3 regions of the Streptomyces dryopteridis genome follow, and region 1 is predicted to be linked to each of the others. Evidence: riboswitches for the same ligand, from Rfam matches in the RefSeq annotation. Region 1 holds a riboswitch; each other region holds the start of a gene.

Region 1 (5,045 bases):
GTGAGCACGCCCACGAGCTGCGGGAAGACCCTGTGGGGGCACGGCGGCAGCATCCCCGGCTACGGCACCGAGGGCGGGGTGACCGCGGACGGGCGCGCCGCGCACGTGGCCGTCACCCTGCGGCCGGGGGACGACCCGGTGGTCACCGAACGGGCCCACGCCCTGATCGACGCGGCCGTCTGCCGCTGAACCCGCACCGCTCCCCCGCCGCTCCCCCGCACCGCCCGGGCGCTACGGCCGGGCGGCCGGGGGGCGCATGGTCTGGCGGTGGGTGGGGGCGGCGCCGAGGGAGGCCAGCCAGTCGTCGAGCCGGTCCATGCTCGGCGGGTCGAGGACCTCGGGGTCGACGGTGGTGCGGATCTGGTGCGGGACGCCGGAGGCGAGCAGCAGCCGCAGGGAGCGTTCGGCGGAGGCCGCCGCGTGTCCGACGCCGGTGATCCGCTCGTAGCGGCTCGGCACGGCCTTCACGTCGAAGCCGACCCAGTCCACGAGGCCCTCGTCGAGGAGCCGGGCCAGCCGGCGGGGGAAGGCCCCGCCGGTGTGCAGTCCGGTGGCCAGGCCCAGGGCGCGGGCCTCGCGCAGGGCCTCGGGCAGGGCCCGCTGGAGCAGGGGTTCGCCGCCGGAGAGGACCACGCCGTCCAGGAGGCCGGAGCGGCGCGCGAGGTGGCCGAGGACCTCGTCCCAGGCGACCGCGCCGGGGGCGCGGGCGTCGAGGAGGTCGGGGTTGTGGCAGTAGCCGCAGCGCCAGGGGCAGCCCTGGCAGAAGACGGTGGTCACCAGTCGGCCGGGCCAGTCGCAGGTGGACAGTCGGGTCCAGCCGCCGATCCGCAGGGCGCGGGCGGCGGTGGCGCTGACGGGGGTGGTCATCGCGCCGGGGTCGCGGGGGCGGCGGCGACGCGGGCGGCGGCGGTGTCCACGTCGAAGTGGACGCGTTCGGCGTGTTCGCCGCGCTTGCCGATGTTGAAGGAGGAGACGGGGCGGTGGTAGCCCATGACCCGGGTCCACACCTCGCAGGCGGCCCCGCAGCGCTCGCAGCTCTCGTGTTCGCCGGCGAGGTAGCCGTGGTCGGGGCAGATGGAGAAGGTGGGGGTGATGGTGAGGTAGGGCAGGCGGAAGTTCTCCAGCGAGCGGCGCACCAGGCGGCGGCACGCCTCGGTGGTGGGGATCCGTTCGGACATGTACAGGTGCAGGACGGTGCCGCCGGTGTACTTGCCCTGGAGCTCGTCCTGGCGTTCCAGCGCCTCGAAGGGGTCGTCGGTCCAGCCGACGGGGAGCTGGCTGGAGTTGGTGTAGTACGGGTTGGTCTCGGTGCCGGCCTGGAGGATGTCGGGGTGGCGGCGCCGGTCCTCCTTGGCGAAGCGGTAGGTGGTGCCCTCGGCGGGGGTGGCCTCCAGGTTGTAGAGGTGGCCGGTGCGCTCCTGGAACTCGACCATGCGGGCGCGGACCCGGTCGAGGAGGCGGACGGCGAGGGCGTGGCCGTCGTGGGTGGTGATGTCCTCGCGGTCGGCGGTGAAGTTGCGGATCATCTCGTTGATCCCGTTCACGCCGATGGTGGAGAAGTGGTTGCGCAGGGTGCCGAGGTAGCGGCGGGTGTAGGGGAAGAGTCCGCCGTCGATCAGGTCCTGGACGGTGACCCGCTTGAGTTCGAGGCTGTCCTTGGCGAGTTCGCACAGGTGGTCCACGGCGGCCATCAGGGCGTCCTCGTCGCCGGCGTGCCGGTATCCGAGGCGGGCGCAGTTGAGGGTGACCACGCCGAGGGAGCCGGTCTGTTCGGCGCTGCCGAAGAGGCCGTTGCCGCGCTTGAGGAGTTCGGTGAGGTCGAGCTGGAGCCGGCAGCACATGGAGCGGATCATGTTCGGCGAGAGCTCGGAGTTGATGAAGTTCTGGAAGTAGGGCAGGCCGTACTTCGCGGTCATCGCGAAGAGCCGTTCGGCGTTCTCGCTCTCCCAGGGGAAGTCCCGGGTGATGTTGTAGGTGGGGATGGGGAAGGTGAAGACGCGGCCGGTGGCGTCGCCCTCGGTCATGACCTCGATGTAGGCGCGGTTGATCAGGTCCATCTCGGCCTGGAGCTCGCCGTAGGTGAACCCGCACTCCTCGCCGCCGATCACGGGGACCTGGTCGCGCAGGTCCTCGGGGCAGGTCCAGTCGAAGGTGAGGTTGGTGAACGGGGTCTGGGTGCCCCAGCGCGAGGGCACGTTCAGGTTGTGCACCAGCTCCTGAATACACTGCCTGACCTGCGCGTATTCCAGGGAGTCGAGGCGGACGTAGGGCGCGAGGTAGGTGTCGAAGGAGGAGAACGCCTGGGCGCCGGCCCATTCGTTCTGGAGGGTGCCGAGGAAGTTCACGATCTGTCCGACGGCGGAGGACAGGTGCTTGGGCGGGGCGGAGTCGATCTGGCCGGGGACCCCGTTGAAGCCCTCGGTGAGCAGGGTGCGCAAGGACCAGCCGGCGCAGTAGCCGGAGAGCATGTCCAGGTCGTGGATGTGCAGGTCGCCCTCGCGGTGGGCGGCGGCGACGGCGGGCGGGTAGACCTGCTCCAGCCAGTAGTTCGCGGTGACCTTGCCGGCGGTGTTGAGGATCAGCCCGCCGAGCGAGTAGCCCTGGTTGGCGTTGGCGTTCACCCGCCAGTCACGGCGGTCCAGGTACTCGGTGACGGTTTCGACGGCGTCGACGGTGCTCACGGCAGCCCTCCCACGAGGCTTCGCACGGATGTGGTGTGGCGCCGGCAGGTGTCGGACTCGTGGGCGGGCCCCGGGTGGGGCGGGCTCACTCACCGTTGCGGGGCAGTCCCGGTCTCTCACCTGGGTTCCCTCTTGCGTCGGTCGGGGCGCGCATGGTGTTGGCCCCGCCGAACCGGCAGGGCCAACACTACATATGGATGCGAGTGGTCCGTGCAACCACTACATATTGGGTGACCTTGGTCCTTGGGTCAGGGACCTCAGTCCCGGGCGCTGCCGGCGGCGTAGTACTGGAGGTCCTGCGTGGTGCTCGCCCGTTCCACCGGCCAGGGCAGGTCCACGCGGGGACCGGGACGTCCGTCGCGGGTCAGGGCGGCCTCGCTGGTGCCGGCGCGCAGGGGCACGGTGCGGGCCCGCAGGCCGGCCTCGGTGCGGGCGGTGTCGCGGGCGCCGCCGGTCGTGACGGAGACCTGGGCGGGGGCGGTGAGGAAGGAGAGGACCTCGACGGTGTCGCGGGCCGGGGCGCTGCCCTTGCGCAGGCTCATCAGCAAGGGCTGGCCGAGGGGGCCGGCGGCGCCGGCGAACTGGATCCGGGAGGTGAGGTAGAGCACGTCCCGGGTGATCCTCGGCGCCTCGCCGGTCTTGAACCAGGTGAGGTAGTAGGAGCTGATGTCGAGGTACACGTGACCGTTGTGCAGGGACGGGGAGACGTGGCTGCCCTCGGAGTAGTCGTTCCAGGTGGTGATCTGCACCCAGTCGGCGCCGTCCTCGATGGCGCGGGTCCAGGTCTCGCGGAGGGTGGCGGTGTTGCCGGCCTCGTCGTAGACCCCCTGGTTGGGGCGGGCGTCCTGCACGGAGACGGGCTGCATCCAGATCTTGCCCAGGGCGCGGGCACGGGAGACGTCGCGGGCGGCGCCCTCCTGCCCGGTGTAGCTGCGGCTGCCCCATTCGGAGAAGCCGAAGCTGATCGGGGCGAAGGCGGCGTGGTGGGCGTCGAAGTTCAGGAACAGCGGCACGAGGGCGACCTGGGTGCCGTACCGGGTGCGCAGTTCGGCGATCACGGCGCGCCACCAGTCCACACCCTTGGCCTCGGCCTTGAACGGCGAGACCACGAGCCGGCCGTCGGCGAGCCGGTGGGCGGCCGGGGAGCGGCCGAGTTCGGCGAGGGCCTTGGCGAGGACCTTGGGGTCGTCGGTGCGCAGCGAGGTCATGTCGGGCATCAGCATGATCCGGAAGGCGGGGTCCACGGCCTGGGCGGCGGCCATCAGCTCCTCGGAGCGTTCCCGGTTCTTGCCGGTCAGGGAGAGCAGGTCGAGGGTGAAGCCGTCGAGTCCGGCGGCGCGGGCGGTGCGGATCTCCTGACGCAGGTTGGCGCCTTCCCAGTCCCCGCCGGCGTGCGGGACCACGGGCAGCGGACGGTCCCTCAGCAGGCCGCCGTAGCGGGCGTGTTTGCCGTCCTCGCCTCGGGCGGTGAGGTAGTTGCGGGTGTAGTAGTCGCCGTCGGCGCTCGCGTTGTCCAGGGAGAGCGGGTACGGGGTGAAGTAGTGGGCGAAGACGAGCTTGCCGCCGCGTTCCCGGCCGGCGGCGCGCAGGGCGGCCGGGTCGGGGAGGTCGAAGGGGAGCACGCCGGGGCGGGTCCTGGCCTCGGTCTCGGCGCGTCGTTCGCGTTCGGCCTCGGCGGCCGCGTCCTCGGCGGAGGCCCGGGGCGGCTCGGCGCTCGGGGCGGGGTCCGGGTTCGCGTCCTCCTCGCCGGGGTCGGGGCGGGCGTTCCCGTCAGGGTCGGGCTCGGTGTCGGGGGCGCGTTCGACCGCGGCGCCGGGGGCGGCGACGGGCCGGCGGCTCTCGCCCGCGCCCGCCGTGAGGGGTTCCCACACGAGTCCGGCGAGGACGCCGGCGACGACGAGGAGCGCGGCCAGTCCGGCGAGCAGCGGCAGCCGGGAACGGCGCGCGCGCCGCGCGCCCTTCGCGCCCCGGCCGCCTCTTCGATGTCGGGTGGGTCCTGTGTCGCGTCCGGTGGCCATCGCGTCCTCCCGCAGGTGCCTGGGGCCGTTCGATCGACCAGCAGTACAGCCGATCCGCGGGGCCCCGGACAACCGTTCGCCCGAACCGGTGCCCCGGCACGTACGTCACCGACACCACAGGGGCTACGTCCGCCCCTCCGCCCGCTCCGGTGTCGGGGCGGGCGGAGGGGCCGGGGGCGGGGAGGGGAACGCGGAGGCCGGGGAGGGGTCCGCGCGGGGTACGGGGCGCGTCGGGCCGGTGGCGTGCGCCGCGTCGACGTCTATACGCGCTCCGTCATTCGCGCGATCCGGCTCAGACCCGGTCGGCGGCGATCAGCAGGTACTGGAAGCTGCCTCCCTTGTAGGC
Region 2 (5,045 bases), on a different replicon from region 1:
TCGGCCGGGGACAGCAGGTCGGGGGCGAGGGCGATGGTCATGGCGCGTTCTCCCCCTCTCACAGGGTGCGGGCGGCGGGCGCGGGCGCCTGCGGCGGGCGGACGGGCGCGGGCCCGGCGGTCGGCGCGGGGCGGGCGGCGGGGGCCGTGAGGGTCGGGTCCACGGTCAGCAGGGCGGCGCCGAGCGGCGCGGTCATCGCGCGGAGCGCGGAGGCGGAGAGCCTGATCGACGGCTGCCCGGCGCCGAGGGTGGCGGCCAGCAGCTCCGGCGTGGTGAAGCCCACGGCGGTGCGGGCGCCGAGCGGGGTGCGGAACAGGCGCACCACCACCGGCGCCGATCCCGACCGGACCGGCACGTAGAGGGGTCCGGCCGGGACCCGTTCCTCGGGTTCCGGATCGTCGTCGTACTGGAACAAGCACATGGGGCCCTCCCGGGGAACCACGGGTGACAGGTGGCGCCCCGGGACGCGGGGAGGCGGTCCGGGGCGTGACACCGAAGCTATCCCCGTCCTCGAACGCCCGCGGTCGGCCCCTGACGGGATCTTGACGACGGGCCCGCCACTCCATACGGCGCGCTGACGCGCCCGGGGGCCGCCCGTCAGGGACCCGTCACGGATCCCGTCGGGCGCGTCAGGGCGGCGTCAACGGCCCCCGCGATCGGCGCGGGCGCCTCTTTCATTGACCCGAACGAGTGAACGAGATCCGGAATTGGGGGCGTGGTCGTGCGCGCGGTGGTGGTCGGTGTGAGCGGGTCCGCGGGCAGTGTGTCCACGCTGCGGCGGGCCCTGGCCGAGGCGCGGGCGCGCGGGGCGGCGGAACTGCGGGTGGTCCTGGCCTGGCAGGCCCCGGGCGGCGGCCTCGGCGGCCGCGCCGGCGGCGACGCGCGGGTCCCGCAGCAGTGCCACGAGGCCTCGACGGCCCGGTTGCGGCATCTCCTGGACGAGGTCTTCGGTCCCGAACCCCTCGGCTCCGAACCCCTCGGACCCGCCGTCGTGGGCCTCGCGGTGCGGGCCACACCGGGGGCCGCCCTCGTGGCCTCGGCGAACGATCCCGAGGATCTGATCGTGCTCGGCGCCGGCCAACGAAACCCACTCCACCGCCTCCTGCGCCCCTCGGTGGCCCGCCACTGCCTGACCCACGCCGTCTGCCCCGTACTGAGCATCCCCCCGACCAGGTGAACACACGGCCGTCCCGACCCCCGCCCACATGGGTGCCCTGGGGTGCCGTCGGGTCGGCGCGGGGCCAGGCTCGCCTCATGACGCACGAGGAGGAGCCCACCCGAGGTCTGGCCGGGCGGGTGCAGGCACTCGCGAAGCGCAACGGCCCGGTGGTCACCCTGCTGTTCCTGGCGAACCTGATCACGGCCGTCAGCACCCTGGCCACCGCCTACGGCGTGCTGTGGCGGAACACGGCGGACTGGCGGCCCCCGGAGTACGCGAAGCTGAGGTCCTTGCGGGGCGGGCACACCCTGGAGCGGTTCACCAAGGCATTCGGTCCCGCCGCCTACCGCGAGCCGTTCGTCTCCGTGGTGCCGGGCCTCGACGAGGCGGAGCAGGCGAAGCTGACCCGGCACGTGTTCCGGCCGCGCGAGGAGTACCGGGTCGAGGTGATCACCGACCCCGGCGGCAGCACGGTGGTGTACAGCGTGACCTCGTGCGACGAGGGTTTCCGGCCCTCCTTCGAGGTGGACCGCAACGACGACCGCCGGCGGTTCACGGTCACCCTCGGCACGCCCCTCGCGGACGTCCGCCCCGAGGACCCGACCGTGCACCAGTGGATGACCTCGACGGGACTGCGTCAGAGCGCCGTGTCGCAGCACGCGGAGGCCGGGAGCCAGGACGGGCGGCGGTCCTACGCGTGGGCCGCCAACGACGTGTGCCCCTACCGGTCGGAGAAGCAGCGGCGGGCCTCCGAGACCTTCTGGGACGCGTGGGAGGACTGGCAGCGGGGGCGCCCGCGCGACGAGGACACCGGGGTCGTCGAGGGCAGCCGCCGGGATCCGGCCACCCTGACCCTGATGCGCGGGTCCCCGATCAACGTGTACGCCGAGACCGAACCCGGTCGGTCCGTCCAGGAGTACTACCCGGCCCTGATCGGCGTCGGCAAGGACACCGCGGACTGAACGCCCGCCCCGGGCAGGTGTGATGGGGCTCGGGGGCGGGGGGTCTGGACTTACTAGGACGTCCGACTATATGTTCGTGGCACAAGGTCCGCGGTGCAGGGAAGTCGGTGTGAATCCGGCACGGTCCCGCCACTGTGACCGGGGAGTGCGTCGCCGTCCACACGCCACTGACGGGATCCGTCGGGAAGGCGGGCGGCGCACGGGGATCCGGGAGTCAGGATACCGGCCGCGGAACGTTCCGTGTTGTCCACGAGGATGGAGCAGACACGCATGGCACCGGTCCGTACCCACGACCCTGGTGATCCGGCGGAGCGCGCGACCCCGTTCGCGCGCTCGTAGTCACGCGGCCCCACCGGCCCGCGCCGCACCCGGCGCGGTCCGTCGGCGCGCCGTGCCATCCCCGGATCCGACCTGACGAGAGCAGGCACCCATGGTCCGAGAACTCACCCATTTCATCGGCGGGAAGCACACCCCCGGCACCTCCGGGCTCTTCGCCGACGTGCACGATCCGAACACCGGCGCCGTCCAGGCACGGGTCCCCCTGGCCGGCCGCGCCGACACCGAGGCGGCGATCGCCGACGCGGCGCGGGAGCAGGCCGACTGGGGGCAGTGGAACCCCCAGCGTCGCGCCCGCGTGCTGCTGCGCTTCCTCCAACTCGTCGAAGGGGAGCGGGAGTCGCTGGCGCGACTGCTCTCCTCCGAGCACGGCAAGACGGTCGCCGACGCCCACGGTGACCTGCAACGCGGCCTGGAGGTCGTGGAGTTCGCCGCCGGCATCCCGCACCTGCTCAAGGGCGAGTTCACCGACAACGCGGGCACCGGCATCGACGTGCACTCGCTGCGCGCCCCGCTGGGCGTGGTCGCCGGCGTCACCCCGTTCAACTTCCCCGCCATGATCCCCCTGTGGCAGCTCGCACCCGCGCTGGCCTGCGGCAACGCCTTCGTGCTCAAGCCCTCCGAACGGGATCCGTCGGTGCCGCTGCGGCTCGCGGAGCTGTTCCTGGAGGCCGGGCTGCCGCCGGGGGTCCTCAACGTCGTCAACGGCGGCAAGGAGGCCGTCGACACCCTCGTGGAGGATCCGCGGGTGCGGGCCCTGGGCTTCGTCGGCTCCACCCCGGTGGCCGCGCGCCTGTACGCCGAGGCGGCGGCGCGGGGCAAGCGCGCGCAGTGTTTCGGCGGCGCCAAGAACCACATGGTCGTGATGCCCGACGCCGATCTCGACCAGGCCGCCGACGCGCTGATCGGCGCGGGTTACGGATCGGCCGGTGAACGCTGCATGGCGATCTCGGTGGCCGTGCCGGTGGGCGAGGAGACCGCGGACCGGCTGGTCGCCGCGTTGAAGGAACGCGTCGGCCGGCTGCGGATCGGCCGCTCCGACGATCCCGAAGCGGACTTCGGGCCGCTGGTGAGTCGGGACGCCCTCGACCGGGTGCGGCGTTATGTGGACATCGGCGCGAACGAGGGGGCCGAACTCGTCGTGGACGGGCGCGGGTTCACCCTGCCGGGGCACGAGAACGGGTTCTTCGCCGGCGCCACCCTCTTCGACCGGGTCACCCCCGCGATGCGCATCTACCGCGAGGAGATCTTCGGGCCGGTGCTGTGCGTGGCGCGGGCCGCCGACTTCGAGGAGGCGGTGCGGCTGCCGAGCGAGCACCCCTTCGGCAACGGGGTCGCGATCTTCACCCGGGACGGGGACACCGCCCGCGAGTTCACCCGTCGCGTCGAGACCGGCATGGTCGGCGTCAACGTGCCGATCCCGGTGCCCGTCGCCTACCACACCTTCGGCGGCTGGAAGAGGTCCGGTTTCGGCGACCTGAACCAGCACGGCCCGGACTCGATCCGCTTCCTCACCCGCACCAAGACCGTCACCTCGCGCTGGCCCTCCGGGGTCAAGGAGGGCGCGAACTTCACGATCCCGACGATGGGATGAGCGCCGTGACCACCATGACGCAGGACCAGCTCGCGCTCGCCGAGGTGACCCTCGACTTCGCTCAGGAACAACTCGCCCCGCACGCCGTGGCCTGGGACCGCGACAAGCACTTCCCCGTCGACGTGATCCGCCGCGCCGCCGACCTCGGCCTCGCCGGGGTGTACGTCCGCGAGGAGCACGGCGGCTCCGGCCTGTCCCGCGCCGACGGCGTGCTCGTCTTCGAGACCCTCGCCACGGGCTGCCCCTCCATCGCCGGCTACCTCTCCATCCACAACATGGTCGCCTGGATGGTCGACCACTACGGCGACGAAGCCCAACGCGCCCGCCTGCTGCCCGCGCTCTGCTCCGGCGAGACCCTCGGCAGCTACTGCCTCACCGAACCCGGCGCGGGTTCGGACGCCGCCGCGCTGCGCACCCGCGCGGAGCGGCACGGGGACCACTACGTGCTCACCGGCGTCAAACAGTTCGTCTCGGGCGCCGGCGCGGCCGGCCTGTACCTGGTGATGGCCCGGACCGGGGAGCCGGGGCCGGGCGGGATCTCCGCGTTCCTCGTCGAACGCGGGGACCCGGGGCTCTCCTTCGGGCCGAACGAGGTGAAGATGGGGTGGAACGCCCAGCCGACCCGACAGGTGGTCCTCGACGGCGTGCGGGTGCCCGTCGAGCGCCGGTTGGGCGCGGAGGGCGAGGGCTTCCGGATCGCGATGAACGGGCTCAACGGCGGCCGGCTCGGCATCGCCGCGTGCTCCCTGGGCGGGGCTCGGGACGCGTTGAACCGCGCGCTGACCCACCTCGCCGATCGCGAGGCGTTCGGCGGCCGGCTGCTGGACGAGCCCGCGCTGCGGTTCCGGCTCGCCGACATGGCCACCGAGCTGACGGCGGCCCGCGCCCTGGTCCGGGAGGCCGCCGAGGCCCTGGACGCGGGCGACCGGGGCGCGCCGGGGCTGTGCGCGATGGCCAAGCGCTTCGCGACGGACACGGGTTTCGCGGTGGCCGA
Region 3 (5,045 bases), on a different replicon from region 1:
CAGGCATCCGGGCTGAGGCGTCGGCACCAACCGGGGCGCCGGGAGTATCGAGCTCACCGGTACCCCTTCCACAGGCTCACAAGCTTGCCCACGGGCGTCCCCAGAACGTTCGCCTTGCCGCGCTCGTTGTGGTCCGGGGCCCGGACCTCGTCCCTGGTGTGGTGCGTGGCGGAGCCCCCGGCCGGGGAGCGCAACCAGAGCCCGTCGCCCTCGGGGTCGCGTACGACCGTCCGGAGTTCGTTGCTCGCCTTGAGGACAACAATGTCCCCCTTGCCGATTCGCATCGGCCCACCTCCGTGAAAGTTTCACCTTGTGGCGTGAGTACGAAGGTAGGGAGTGGGGTTGGAGCAGGACTACGAAGTTCTACGGAGTTCTATGGGATCAACCCAACGCCTCTGAAGCGTCCTTGATCAGCTTCCGGGCCTTGGGGCCGTACACGGCCAACTTCCCGAACTCGTGGAACGCCTGGGCGTACTGGTGAACCTCGGAAGGCGTCGTCACGTTGACCTGTGCGGTCAGCGTCTCCACCTGGGCTTGCTCGTCGTCGTAGATGGAGAACGTCTCCAACATCCACATGCGCCGGTCCGCCGTGAAGGGGATCACCCCGAGGGAGACGGCGGGCAGGCTCATGACCGTGAGCAGGTACTCAAGCTGTTCCCGCATCTCGTTGGGCCCGCCGACACGGTGGCGCAGGACGGCTTCTTCGAGGAGGAAGGAGAACCGGTGCTGTCCTTCGCGGAGCACGCGGGATCGGGCGACGCGGGCGGCAACGGCCGCTTCAATGTCGTTCGGTGCGTTCCGGAACGCCGTGATTGACCCGAGGAGCGCACGGGCATAGCCGGGCGCCTGGCAGAGCCCGGGGACGACGTTGGAGCAGTACACGCGAAACGTGTTCGTGCGGTCGAAGAGAGGCACGTAGGACTCTTGAAGCCGCCGTAGACCGGTCTTCTGAAGACGGCGCCAGTCCACGTACATGTTCTCTGCGGTACGGGAAGCCGCAATGATGTCAGCGGCCATCCCGTCCGCCCCGCACGCCCGGCACCATGTGCGCACGTCGTCATCGGACGGCGGGGTTACGCCAGTCTCTAGGCGAGAGACCTTCGACTTGTACCAGCCGGTTCGGTCGGCTACCTCCTTGGCTGTGAGGCCGGCATCTAGACGGATCTCTCGCAAGCGGTCGGCAACGGCTTTGCGGGCTGCCTGAGCGCTCGATGACGGGGACGTGGGCATGGTGTTGCTGTGGCTCTAGATCCGGTATTCCTCGTGCGGCACAGCGCGTTCCCAGACGGCTTCGAACGCGTCCGTACACAGCTTGGCCACGGAGGGTTCGTCGGTCACGTCGTCGCCCAGGTAAGTGCCCTCCCCGGAGAAGTAGCCGAAGCGGACTAGCTTCCCGTCGAACACCCAGAAGTCGTTACCGGGCAACGCGATGTCGGAAGCCTGCTTGCGCGGCAACCAACGGATGCCCTCGCCGGCCGCGATGTTGGCGAACGTGCCGTCGTACAGGTAGCGGGTGTAGCGGCTGACGGGCTCCGAGACGATCCGGGCCCGGCGCACATCGACACCCCGCGCCACGGTCTCTTGCACCATGTCGAGCCACGGCCGCCACCAGGTGGACCGGTCGTCGGGGTTTGGCCGGTATCCGGCTTCCCACGCGGCTACGCGGGGGGCTTCGTCGGGGTCGTCGTAGTAGTCGCGCATCTCAAGGTGCAGCGCCGACGTACGGGACCCTGCCAGAAGCTCACTGAACGGTGGAGCGCTCTGCCACATCACAAGCCTCTCGGATCGCGTTGATCATGCGGAACGGGACCCGCAAGACGCCCTCACCGGGCGGGATGGGCCCTGTGGTGAGGCACTCGGCAATGGTTGCCGCGTCCGGGTTCCAGCCCTGAAACAGGAACTCTTGCCGATCTTCATCTACCCAAACGGTCGGGCAGTTCGCACCGTCGGTGTTCGGGTCCTTCGCGATGAACCTTAGAGCCATGATCCGTCTCCCGTGGTGATCGGTTCTACGTCGTTCCACGAACCATCATGTCCAAGCAGGGAGCGGGCAAGGATGGATTTCGCCGAAGTGGGGAGAGGGCCTACGAGCGCTACCAGGTGGCGTAAGGTCCGCGTAAACATGGCATCGCCCCCGGCGCTGGCCGGGGGCTTTGCTGTACCCGCATCCCTCTGACCTGCATGTATCATGTTGCAAGTTGGGTGTGGAACGCTGTGGGAATCCGGGACTGCCCCGCAGCGGTGAGCGGGAACGACCGCCGTCATACGCACTGGGACCGGGAAACGGTCCTGGGAAGCGACGGCCAGTAGGTGCCTGCCTCGACAGTCCGAGGTCGGCGTGCCCGCGAGTCCGAAGACCTGCCCGTTGCCCGCGCCCGGCCGATGCCGCGCGCGGTCATCCCGGTGACCTCGTGGGCGGGTCGGCGTACACAACGGACGGCACGTGCGGTGGTGCACCGCGCCGTGGCCCGTGCGTTCGTGTCGTTCCCTTCGCGTCCGCGTCCCGCCGCCGGGATGTTCCTGGACACATCTCGCGAAGGAGAGTTCCGTGACAGCGAAGCCCGCGAACGCGGCAGCACGAGCCACCGTGTACGGCTACCCCCGCCAGGGCGCGCACCGCGAACTGAAGAAGGCCGTCGAGGGCTACTGGAAGGGTCGCGTCACCGCCGAGGCCCTGCGCGCCACCGCCGCCGATCTGCGCCGCGCGAACTGGCGGCAGTTGGCCGACGCCGGCATCGACGAGGTGCCCACCGGGGACTTCTCGTACTACGACCACGTGCTGGACACCAGCGTGATGCTCGGCGCCGTTCCCGCCCGGCACCGTGAGGCCGTCGCCGCCGACGCCCTCGACGGGTACTTCGCGATGGCGCGCGGCACCCAGGAGGTGGCGCCGCTGGAGATGACCAAGTGGTTCGACACCAACTACCACTACCTGGTCCCCGAACTCGGCCCCGACACCGTGTTCACCGCGCACCCCGCCAAGCAGGTCGCGGAACTGGGCGAGGCCCTCGCCCTGGGGCACGCGGCCCGCCCGGTGCTGGTCGGCCCCGTCACCTACCTGCTGCTCGCCAAGCCCGCCCCCGGCGTCGACCCCGGCTTCGAACCGCTGACCCTGCTGGACCGGCTGCTGCCCGTCTACGCCGAGGTCCTCGCCGCGCTGCGGGCGGCCGGCGCCGAGTGGGTGCAGTTGGACGAGCCCGCCCTCGTGCAGGACCGGACCCCGGCCGAGCTGAACGCCGCCGCCCGCGCCCACCGCGACCTCGGCGCCCTCGAAGACCGCCCCAAGCTGCTCGTGGCCTCCTATTTCGACCGGCTCGGCGAGGCCCTCCAGGTCCTCGCCGCCGCTCCGGTGGAGGGTCTGGCCCTGGACTTCACCGGCTCCGCCGCCGCCAACCTCGCCGACCTCGCCGCCGTCGGCGGACTTCCCGGCAAGCGGCTGGTCGCGGGCGTCGTGGACGGCCGCAACGTCTGGATCAACGACCACCAGAAGTCCCTGAGCGTGCTCGGCACCCTCCTCGGCCTCGCCGACCGGGTGGACGTGTCGGCGTCCTGTTCCCTGCTGCACGTGCCGCTGGACGCCGCCGTCGAACGCGACATCGACCCGCAGGTCCGCCGCTGGCTGGCCTTCGCCCGGCAGAAGACCGCCGAGATCGCCACCCTGGCGCGCGGCCTGTCCCGGGGCACCGACGCCATCGCCCCCGAACTCGCCGCGAACCGGGCCGACCTCGCCTCCCGCGCCGGTTCCGCCCTCACCCGGGACCCGGCCGTCCGGGCCCGCGCCGGCGCCGTCACCGAGGCCGACGCCCACCGCCCGCAGGCGTACGCGGAGCGCACCGCCGCGCAGCGCGCGCACCTGCGCCTGCCGCTGCTGCCGACCACCACCATCGGCTCGTTCCCGCAGACCGACGAACTGCGCGCGGCCCGCGCCGACCTGCGCGCCGGCCGCGTGGACACGGCCGGCTACGAGGAACGGATCCGGGCCGAGATCGCCGAGGTGATCGCCCTCCAGGAGAAGCTGGGCCTGGACGTGCTCGTGCACGGCGAACCCGAACGCAACGACATGGTCCAGTACTTCGCCGAACAACTCACCGGCTACCTCGCCACCCGCCACGGCTGGGTCCAGTCCTACGGCACCCGCTACGTCCGCCCGCCCGTCCTCGCCGGCGACGTCTCCCGCCCCGACCCCATGACCGTGCGCTGGACCTCCCACGCCCGGTCCCTGACCACGCGGCCCGTCAAGGGCATGCTCACCGGCCCGGTCACGATGCTGGCCTGGTCCTTCGTCCGCGACGACCAGCCGCTCGCCGACACCGCCCGGCAGGTGGCGCTGGCCCTGCGCGACGAGGTGCTCGACCTGGAGGCGGCCGGTACCTCCGTGATCCAGGTGGACGAGCCCGCGCTGCGCGAAACCCTGCCGCTGCGGGCCGTCGACCACGCCGACTACCTGGCCTGGGCGGGGGAGTCGTTCCGGCTGACCACCGCCGGGGTGCGGCCCGAGACGCAGATCCACACCCACATGTGCTACGCCGAGTTCGGCGACATCGTGCGGGCCATCGACGACCTCGACGCCGACGTCATCAGCCTGGAGGCCGCCCGCTCCCACATGCAGGTGGCCCGTGAACTCGCCGAACACGGCTACCCCCGCGAGGCCGGCCCGGGCGTCTGGGACATCCACTCCCCGCGCGTCCCGGGCACCGGGGAGATCGCGGCGCTGCTGCGCGAGGGCCTGCGCGCCATCCCCGCCGAACGCCTGTGGGTGAACCCCGACTGCGGGCTCAAGACCCGCGGCCTGCCCGAGACCCGGGCATCCCTGGAGCACCTGGTGACGGCGGCCCGCGAGATCCGCGCCGAACTCGCGCCCGACCGGGTCTGACGGGACCGACCCGGTCGCGGGCCGGCGCCCCTCGGGGAGGCCGGCCCGCGCCCGGGCGCCCGTCCGGCCCGCCGCGTCGCCCGTGCGCCCGCCGCGTCGCCCGTCCGGGCTCAGCCGTTCGGATCCGCCCGACTGCCCGCGTCGTCTTGTTGCCATACGTTCGCAACAAGGC

What was found. Region 1 has a riboswitch for cobalamin ahead of ACN20G_RS02030 (ribonucleoside triphosphate reductase). Riboswitches for the same ligand answer to the same signal wherever they lie in the genome.
Region 2: it holds a riboswitch for cobalamin, as region 1 does, so the genes downstream of both, ACN20G_RS29300 (CoA-acylating methylmalonate-semialdehyde dehydrogenase) here and ACN20G_RS02030 (ribonucleoside triphosphate reductase) in region 1, are expected to answer to the same signal.
Region 3: it holds a riboswitch for cobalamin, as region 1 does, so the genes downstream of both, metE (5-methyltetrahydropteroyltriglutamate--homocysteine S-methyltransferase) here and ACN20G_RS02030 (ribonucleoside triphosphate reductase) in region 1, are expected to answer to the same signal.

The regions. Positions count from the first base shown of each region.
Region 1 covers NZ_CP187113.1:514,955-519,999, forward strand. Annotated here, with positions in the region: gene ACN20G_RS02020 (serine hydrolase domain-containing protein) at 1-189, shown strand, start outside; gene ACN20G_RS02025 (anaerobic ribonucleoside-triphosphate reductase activating protein) at 232-867, opposite strand; gene ACN20G_RS02030 (ribonucleoside triphosphate reductase) at 864-2,681, opposite strand; cobalamin riboswitch at 2,708-2,873, opposite strand; gene ACN20G_RS02035 (endo-1,3-alpha-glucanase family glycosylhydrolase) at 2,939-4,699, opposite strand; gene ACN20G_RS02040 (geranyl diphosphate 2-C-methyltransferase) at 4,992-5,045, opposite strand, start outside.
Region 2 covers NZ_CP187114.1:641,785-646,829, forward strand. Annotated here, with positions in the region: gene lysA (diaminopimelate decarboxylase) at 1-41, opposite strand, end outside; gene ACN20G_RS29285 (SAV_915 family protein) at 59-421, opposite strand; gene ACN20G_RS29290 (universal stress protein) at 734-1,177, shown strand; gene ACN20G_RS29295 (hypothetical protein) at 1,255-2,121, shown strand; cobalamin riboswitch at 2,196-2,366, shown strand; gene ACN20G_RS29300 (CoA-acylating methylmalonate-semialdehyde dehydrogenase) at 2,552-4,051, shown strand; gene ACN20G_RS29305 (acyl-CoA dehydrogenase family protein) at 4,048-5,045, shown strand, end outside.
Region 3 covers NZ_CP187114.1:736,438-741,482, reverse strand. Annotated here, with positions in the region: gene ACN20G_RS29755 (hypothetical protein) at 54-284, opposite strand; gene ACN20G_RS29750 (helix-turn-helix domain-containing protein) at 382-1,230, opposite strand; gene ACN20G_RS29745 (DUF6879 family protein) at 1,246-1,770, opposite strand; gene ACN20G_RS29740 (hypothetical protein) at 1,742-1,984, opposite strand; cobalamin riboswitch at 2,184-2,380, shown strand; gene metE (5-methyltetrahydropteroyltriglutamate--homocysteine S-methyltransferase) at 2,549-4,873, shown strand.